DNA from 2 places in the Novosphingobium decolorationis genome. Region 2 is predicted to be linked to the other one. Evidence: predicted binding sites of a transcription regulator. Region 2 holds the regulator's gene; the other holds the start of a gene.
What was found. The regulator LexA, encoded in region 2, represses DNA repair genes until DNA is damaged. The targets are predictions, from matches to a motif close to GTTCCNCNCTTGTTCT.
Positions count from the first base shown of each region.

Region 1: the regulator LexA is predicted to act here: its motif matches at 1,966-1,981, upstream of HT578_RS21170 (PA0069 family radical SAM protein).

Region 1 covers NZ_CP054856.1:4,569,861-4,574,277, reverse strand. Annotated here, with positions in the region: gene HT578_RS21180 (TadE family protein) at 1-182, shown strand, start outside; gene HT578_RS21175 (TadG family pilus assembly protein) at 194-1,846, shown strand; gene HT578_RS21170 (PA0069 family radical SAM protein) at 1,987-3,057, shown strand; gene HT578_RS21165 (hypothetical protein) at 3,173-3,667, shown strand; gene HT578_RS21160 (hypothetical protein) at 3,785-4,084, shown strand; gene dnaE (DNA polymerase III subunit alpha) at 4,168-4,417, opposite strand, start outside.
Region 2 covers NZ_CP054856.1:631,690-636,106, forward strand. Annotated here, with positions in the region: gene trpC (indole-3-glycerol phosphate synthase TrpC) at 1-187, shown strand, start outside; gene moaC (cyclic pyranopterin monophosphate synthase MoaC) at 385-882, shown strand; gene HT578_RS02865 (molybdopterin molybdotransferase MoeA) at 879-2,126, shown strand; gene lexA (transcriptional repressor LexA) at 2,249-2,932, shown strand; gene HT578_RS02875 (ComEC/Rec2 family competence protein) at 2,960-4,417, opposite strand, start outside.

The DNA of each region.
Region 1 (4,417 bases), 700 kb from region 2:
TCCTGCACGCCGGTACGCTCGATCCGGACCTGGTGACCGTGCGGACCGGCCTCGACGGCCAGTATTACCGCGTCACCCTCGTCTACGATGTCAGCCAGGCGGAAATGTTCAGCAACTCCCTGGTGCCCCTGCCCGGCGACACGATCGCGCGCGTGGCCACCGTCCAGCTTGCCGGGATCTGAGGAGTTGGGCCATGAAAGCACGTACAGCACGCCTTCGCCCCCTTGCCTGCGATAACGAGGGGGCTGTCACCGCCATGCTGGCAGGCTCTCTGCTCATGCTGATGGGGGTGGCAACGGTTGCCGTGGACCTGGGCGCGATCTACCTCGCAGAGCGCCGCCTCCAGGGCCTGGCCGATGCCGCCGCGATGGCCGCCGCGCAGGAAAACGCCATCGAAATGCGCCGCTCCGCCGTCCAGGGCCTCATCGACCAGAGCCGCGAGGCCGACATCGAGATCGCCGAACTCGAAAGCGGCACCTATCGCCAGGACAATATCGTGCCCCTGGACGAACGCTTCCAGCTTGGCGGGGAGGACAGCGCCGCGCGCGTCCACCTTGTCCAGACGGTCCCGCTCTTCTTCGGACGTGCGCTCGGCTTCGAGACGGCCACGGTGCGCGCGCGCGCGACGGCCGCGCGGATCGACATGGCCGCCTATTCGCTGGGTTCGAGCCTTGCCACCGTGTCGGACGGCGTTCCCAACGCGCTGCTCTCGGCGCTGATCGGGACCGAGCTCAACCTCTCGGTGCTCGATTCGCAGAACCTTGCCAGCGCCGATGTCGACCTCTTGGGGTACGCCGAGGCCCTCAAGCTGCAGGTCAATGCGAACGAGGGCACCTACGCCGAGCTGTTCGACACGCCTGTCCCGCTCGGCGATGCGCTGCGCGCGATCGGCTCGACCGCGGCCGACAGCGCCACGGTTGCCCTCATCGACCGGATCGCGGACGAGGCCCCCTTCGTTGAAGTGCGCCTTGCCGACCTCCTCGATCTGGGCCCCTACGGCGCGCTTGACTACGATCCGGGCACGGCGGGCGTGGAGGTCGACGCCTTCTCGCTGGTGCGCATGCTGCTCGAACTTTCCCACGGCGACACGCTCGACATCGAACTGGACCTGGCCGCCACCGGGCTCTCCAGCGTCCATGTGCGCCTCGTGCGCGGCTATGGACTGGCGCATTCCCCCTGGCTGACGATCACCGGCGCGCGCGATTACGTCCTGCGCACGGCCCAGGCCCGGCTGCTCGTGTCCGCGCGCGTGGGTACGGGGAGCCCCTGGCTGCCATCCATCGAACTCCCCCTCTACACCGAGCTCGCCCAGGCCGAGGCCACACTCGATGATATCCAGTGCAGCGGCGATCCCAATAGCGACGGTGTGCGGCTTGGCGTGACCCCGGCCATCGGCACCATCGGCATCGGGCGGCCCGACGCGCAGGACATGGGGGACCTTTCGAGCCCGGTCACGCTTTCGCGCGCCACCCTCGTCAACGTGCCGCTGATTGCGCGCGTTACCGCGCTTTCGGAAGTGTCGCTGGGCGGTACGACCGGCCCGCAGGAGGTCCACTTCACCTTTGCCGACATCCGCGACAAGGTCACCAAGACCGTCTCGACGCAGGATCTGACCCAGTCGCTCGCGACCTCTCTGATCGCGCAGACCGACCTCGAAGCCCAGACGCTGGGCCTCTCGCTCAGCCTGTCCTCTGTCACCAACATCGTCGGCCATAGCCTGGCCACGATTGCTCCGACACTCGATGCGACCGTGTTCTCTCTCACGCAGGCGCTTGGTCTCCGCCTCGGGGCAGCCGATGTCCAGGTCAACAAGGTCCGCTGCGGAGTGCCCACCGTCATCGCCTGACGCATCCGGACCGATCCTCGGGAGAGCCTCCCCCCTTTCTCTCTCCCGACACCTACCGGGCCCGCCGCCAGACCCTCGGCAGCGGGCCCGGTTTCCTGCCGGGCTTGCGCCGCCCAGTCGTTCCCTATATGTTCCAGATCATGGAACACGCGAAAGGCAGAGGATCGGTCAGCAACCAGGTCAGCGCGCGCTTTGGCCTCGCCCGCCACGAAGCCGATGGCGACTGGCGCGATGCGCGCACCGACATCGACGGCCCGCTACCCCCGCTGCGCACCACCGTGACCGAGCTTCGCCCGAAGAGCATCGTCTCCTTCAACCAATCGCCCGACATCCCCTTCGACCGCTCGATCAACGCCTACAACGGGTGCGAACATGGCTGCATCTACTGCTTTGCCCGGCCCAGCCATGCCTACCACGACCTTTCGCCCGGCCTCGATTTCGAAACCAGGCTCTTTGCCAAGCCCGATGCCGCCCGGTTGCTGCGCAAAACGCTGGCCCGCCGGAACTACCGCGTCGCCCCGATTGCGATGGGGACCAACACCGATCCCTACCAGCCGATCGAGCGGCGCTACCGGATCACCCGGGAGATCCTCGACCTGTGCCTGGAAGTCGGCCATCCGGTCAGCCTCGTCACCAAGTCCGACCGCATCCTTGCGGACAGCGACGTACTGGCCGAACTGGCGCGGCGCGATCTTGTCAGCGTCGGGATCTCGGTCACCAGCCTCGACGCGCGCCTTTCGCGCCTGCTCGAACCGCGCACGGCAGCTCCTGCCAAGCGCTTTGCCGCGCTCGAGGCCCTGAATGCCCAAGGTATTCCCGCCCACGCCATGATCGCACCGGTCATCCCCGCGATTACCGACCACGAACTGGAAAGCCTGGTCGAAGCCGCGGCCAGCGCGGGATCGCGCGGAGCCATGTGGATCATGCTGCGCCTGCCGCTTGAGGTCGCCCCGCTCTTTCGCGAATGGCTCGAGACCCATTTCCCCGAGCGCGCGGGCAAGGTCATGGCTATCATCCGCGAAATGCGCGGCGGGCGCGACAACGATCCGCGCTTTGGCGAGCGCTTCCGCCCCCAGAGCCCCTGGGCCGACCTCGTGCGCAGCCGCTTTCGCCTTGCCATGAAGCGCCACGGCCTTGGGCCTCCCGGCGTCCACCTCGATTGCAGCCAGTTCCGCGCGCCCTCGCCCGACGGGCAACTCAGCCTGCTGTAGAGGCCTAGGCACGATCGGGGAGCCACCGCCCATGAAACAATACACTTGCCTAATAACAAGTGCCGTGCGTTCATGGCGCCCTTGCATTGCCCACCGTGCTCCCGGAGGAAAATCCATGAACGCCACTCTCCTCGCGCTGGCTCTTGCCAGTCTTGCCCCGGCTGCGGGCGCGTCCTCCGCGCCGGACGGCCAGGCTACGCTCCCCTCGGTGAGCCGCGCGCAAGCCTGCACCCCGGACTGCCTCTCCACGACCGAGGCGGTCACCTACGCCTCCTATCTGGGCTCAAAAGCGGGCGTTGCCGGGATTTTCGAAATGCCCGTGCGTGCGGTGGGCGCGCAGAACGGTAACATCTACCTGAACTCCGAGCGCGACTACCGTGACCGCAACTGCCTGACCGTCTCCATTCCCATGCGCACTGCACGGCGCATGTTCGGCAGCGATGACCCCGATGAGATTGCCAAACAATTGAAGGGGCAGCGCATTTTCGTAAAAGGCATTGCCCGGCAGACCCGCATCAACTTCATCGCGAACGGTCAGCCGACCGAAAAGTACTACTTCCAGATCCACGTCCTGGCCGACAAGCCTGAGCAATTGCGGCTCGCGGCCTGACGCGCGCCGCGCTCCCAGACTGCCCGCTGAACACGCGGTAATCTGCGGTTCATGGAACCGGAGGCGCGTATCCTTGGTTATTCCCGGCAACATGAAACAATAACGGGATGCGAAACCATGGCAGATGAATACGTGACCCAGGAGCGCCGCACTACCACCGAGGAACCCGCGGCGGCACAGCCTACCCACACCACCGTGATCCACGAGAGCAAGTCCTCCTCGGGCGGCAGTGGCCTTGTCATTGCGCTGGTGCTGCTGGTTGCCGTCGCGGGCGGCTTCTACCTCTTCAGCCAGACGTCCTCGAGCGAGGTCGCGCGCGACAACGCCATTGCCGATGCCGCCCAGGATGTCGGCAACGCGGCCTCGCAGATCGGCGATGCGGCCGAAAGCGCAGCCGAAGGCGCCGCGAACAACTAAGGCGCCGCCCCTCAGGTGCAAAAGGCCCGGCATTCCATATCGAGCGCCGGGCCTTTCTGCGTGCCTGGAAGGGAGCGCGGCAATCAGGCTGCGCGGCGCACGCTCTCGGGGCCCTGGCGGGCGATCAGCGATATGTTCGAGAGTCCCTCGACACTGGCGAGCTGCTCGGCAAATTCGCCATCAAGCGCGAAGTCACGCCCCAGCCGCACCCGCTGGTCACGTCCGTCGCCCAGCTTGAGCGTCGCCATCACCTCGCCCGTCCCCTTGCGCCCCGGACGCATGAGGAGCGCGAGTTCCTGCACCGCCTCGACCGTGCTGATGTCGAGGCGCAGC
Region 2 (4,417 bases):
CATCACCGAGCGGCTCGCCCCGCTTGCGCCCGAGGGCGCGCTCCTGGTCAGCGAGAGCGGCATCAACCGGCACGAGGACCTCGTGCGCCTCTCGGCCTGCGGCGCGCGCACCTTCCTGGTCGGCGAAAGCCTGATGCGCGAGGCCGATGTCGAGGCCGCGACCCGGCGCCTTCTCACCGGCGCCTGAAGAGCGCGAAAAGGGGCTGTCCTACACCGCCGCGATCTGCAAGGATCTCACGCAATGACGCCCCTTCGCGCCTCCTTCCCGACCCTTGCCGAGATGCCGCAGGAAGGGGGCCGGACAGTTGGCCCCCTGGACTGTGTCAACTGTGTCAACCTGATGTCCCCTCCCTGTCATTTACCCTTGCGCCAAGGACCCCTCTCGTGAGCTCATCGCTTAGCCATATCGACACGGACGGCACCGCGCGCATGGTCGATGTCGGCGCCAAGGCCGAAACCCGCCGCCTCGCGGTGGCCAGCGGCACGATCACCATGACCCGCGAGGCGCTCGACGCCGTGCGCGCCGGCGATGCGCCCAAGGGCGACGTGCTGGGAACGGCGCGCATCGCAGGCATCCTCGCGGCCAAGAAGACCGCCGATCTCATCCCGATGTGCCACCCCCTCCCCCTCGATGCGGTGAACCTCGATTTCACCTTCGAGAAAGAGGAAGAGTTCACCGGCTCCATCCGCGCCACCGCGACCGCCTCGATAACCGGCAAGACCGGCATCGAGATGGAGGCCATCACCGCCGTCTCGATCGCGCTTGTCACGATCTACGACATGGCCAAGGCGCTCGATAAGGGCATGGTCATCTCGGATATCCGCCTCGTCGAGAAGCAGGGCGGCAAGTCGGGCCACTGGAAGGCCGAAGGCTGGGTATGAGCACCGCGCCTTCTCCCGACACGCCCGTCATGACGCCCCCGATCCCGCTCGAAGAGGCACAGCGCCGCCTCCTTGCTCTCGCCGATCCGATGCGCCGCGAGCATGTCGACATGACAGGCGCCATCGGCCGCTATCTTGCAGAACCGCTGCTCGCCCGCCGCACCCAGCCCGCCGGGCACCTTTCCGCCATGGACGGCTACGCGGTCACCGATGGCGATCTTGCCGGCCCCTGGACCATCGTGGGCGAGAGTGCCGCCGGGCACCCCTTCACCGGCACCATGGCGCGCGGTGACGCGGTGCGCATCTCGACCGGCGCGCTGCTGCCTTGCGACGCCGCCGCCGTGATCGTGCAGGAAGATCTCACGCGCAGCGACGATGCACTCGCGCTCACCGGCTCAGGCCCCAGCCCGCAGGATCGCCACGTGCGCCGCCTCGGCTCGGACTTCGTGACCGGAAAGGAAGTCCTTCCCGCCGGAACCCGCATCGGCCCTGCGCAGATCGCGCTCGCCGTCTCGGCCGGGCACAGGCACCTACCCGTCTTCCGCGCGCCCGAAGTCGCGATCATCGACAGCGGCGATGAGCTCTCCTCCGACCCGGAGAACTGCGCCACGCACCAGATTCCGGCGAGCAATGGCGCCATGCTGGAGGCAATGGTCGCCGGGCTCGCGGTCCAGACACGCCGCATCGGCCCGGTCGGAGATACGCTCGACGCGCTCCTGGGGGCCTTCGACGAAGCCGCCCATGCCGACGTCATCGTCACCAGCGGCGGCGCGTCCGTTGGCGACCACGACCTCATCCGCCCCGCGCTCGAAGCCTGGGGCGCGAAGCTCGACTTCTGGCGCATCGCGATCAAGCCGGGCAAGCCGCTCCTCGTCGCCACCCGCCCCCGCTCGCAGCGCCGCCAGATCATCATCGGGCTGCCCGGAAATCCGGTGTCTGCACTCGTTACGGGCTACCATTTCCTGCTCCCGCTGCTGCGCCGGCTGATGGGCGCGCTCGATCCTGCTCCTATGGTCGTCACCACCCGCCTCGACGGGGACCTCCCGGCCACCGGCGCACGCCGCGAATTCCTGCGCGGCACCTGGGACGGGGAATGCGTGCGCGCCGTGCGGGTTCAGGACAGCGGGGCCCTGGGCGCTCTTGCGGGCAGTAACGTGCTCATCGAGCGTCCTGCGAACGGACCGGAAACACCGTCTGGCGCAAACGTGCGCATCTACATACTCCAGAACGGCGGTATCGCTTGACGTGGGAAATTCTGTTGCTTAATTGTTCTCAAAATGTTCACAAGTGGAACATCCAGAAGAACAGCTGATGCGCGGGAAGCCGAATTTCCGTGTGCGGCACGCGCAGGAAAGAGGCAGCGAACATGTTGACCCGCAAGCAGCACGAATTGCTCCGGTTCATCCAGACCCGGCTTGACGAAACCGGCATTTCGCCCAGCTTCGAAGAAATGAAGGACGCGCTGGACCTCAAGTCCAAGTCGGGCGTGCACCGACTGATTTCAGCGCTGGAGGAACGCGGCTTCATTCGCCGCCTGCCCAACCGCGCCCGCGCGCTCGAAGTGCTGCGCCGCGCCGACGAAGGCGGCCAGGCGGCCCCTGCGGCCGGCTCGAATGTCATTCCTTTCACAAAGCCCGAGGCCGCCACTCCCGCATCGGCACCCGATGTGATCGAGATCCCCTTGCACGGACGCATCGCCGCGGGCGTCCCGATCGAAGCGCTGGAGGACCAGGCGATCCTGCCCGTTCCCGCCGCGCTTCTGGGCGCGGGTGAACACTATGCGCTGGAGGTCTCCGGCGATTCGATGATCGAAGCGGGCATTCTCGACGGCGACTTTGCCCTCGTGAAGCGCACCGAGATCGCCAACGATGGCGAAATCGTGGTCGCCCTCGTGCGCGGCGAGGAAGCGACGCTCAAGTACCTGCGCCGTGAAAACGGCATGATCCGTCTCGACCCGGCCAACGCGGCCTATGAACCGCAGATCTATGCGGCCGACGAGATCAAGGTGCAGGGCAAGCTCGCAGGCCTCCTGCGTCGCTACTTCCACTGAGCCGACCGGATCGCAGCGCCACGCGCGCTAACGATCCGGAGACGACGGTGATGGCATGGGCGGGATGAGGTCCTGCAAGGACATCTCTCCTGTCCGTCCACGCCACCATCCATGCATGCCCTGCCCCTGCGCGACATTGCGCACCGCGCCGCGCGACAGATCAACGCTCAGGCCTCCCGTCTGGCTGAGCGTCCCCCGGTCAGCCTTGAACCAGCGCGGCCGGCATGCCCGCGGCAGCCAGCGATCCGAAATCACGATGTCAGCCCGGTCGCAGGCGGCGGCGAGCTCTCTTTCGGGTACGATGTCCCGGCTCCTCGACAACAACACGGTCGCTGCACGCTCCCGCATCTGCAAGGTGATCGAACAGAAATCGGCGTTACAGCGCGCGCCCGGATGATCGGGGAGGTAGATCGCCTCCCCGCGCAGCCCCGCATTCTCCTGGAAATTGTCACGCACATAGTCACTGCGCGTGTCGCGCAGCAGCAGCAGCCTTGGCGCATCACGCCCGGCCGTCCGCTCCACAACGCCTACGTTGCGGCCATCCCCGGCGATCAGCAGATCAGGCGGTGCCTGATTATAGAGGACAAGAGAGCCCGCGACGCAGGGGAGAGCGCCCAGCAGACGCGCCTTTCCGACCAATAGGGCCAGCCAGAATCCTCCGGCAAGGAACAACGTGAAGGCCACCTCGCCCATGCCCGGCACCAGCGTCACCGCCCCCGGCTGCGCCGAGACCCAATGCGCCAGTCCCAGCACCGCATTGATGGTCCATCCCACGACGGCCCAGAGCGGCGCACCAAGGGACACGATATCGGCCGCCAGGGCCAGAACCACTCCGGGCATGATCACAAAGGTCGTCAACGGAATTGCGACGAGATTGGCCAAGGAGCCGTAGAGACCGGCCTTGTGAAAGTGGAACAGCGCAATCGGCATCAGGGCGAGCTCGATCACCAGCCCGGTCAGCATGAGCATGCCGAACCAGCGCACGCCGCGCATCCAGGCCGGCTCCTCGCGGGGACCGAGGAAATTGCGCACGGGTGCAGAGGTCGACAAAGCCACGATGGCAAGGACAGCGGCAAAGCTCATCTGGAAGCTTGGTCCCACCACGGCTTCAGGCCATAGAAGCATGACGGCGAATGCCGCCACTGCCAGAATTCGCAAGGACAGTGCTTCGCGCCCCAGCGCCAGGGCACCAAGCACGAGCAGCGCCGCGATACACGAACGAACCGTCGGCACCTGCGCGCCGGTCAGCAGCGTATAGCCAATCCCCCCCAGCGCAGCGAGCCCGGAGGCCAATACCGGCAACCGTACTCGCAGTGCCAAGGCCGGCCACAAGGCGAGCGTGCGCACGGACAGGAAATAAATAAGGCCAATCACGGCCGTCTCGTGGAGCCCGCTTATGGCCAACAGATGCGCGAGGCCGGAATCGCGCATGGCCTGCGCATCGTCGGCCGTGATGCCTCCCCGATCCCCGGTGACGAGCGCCAC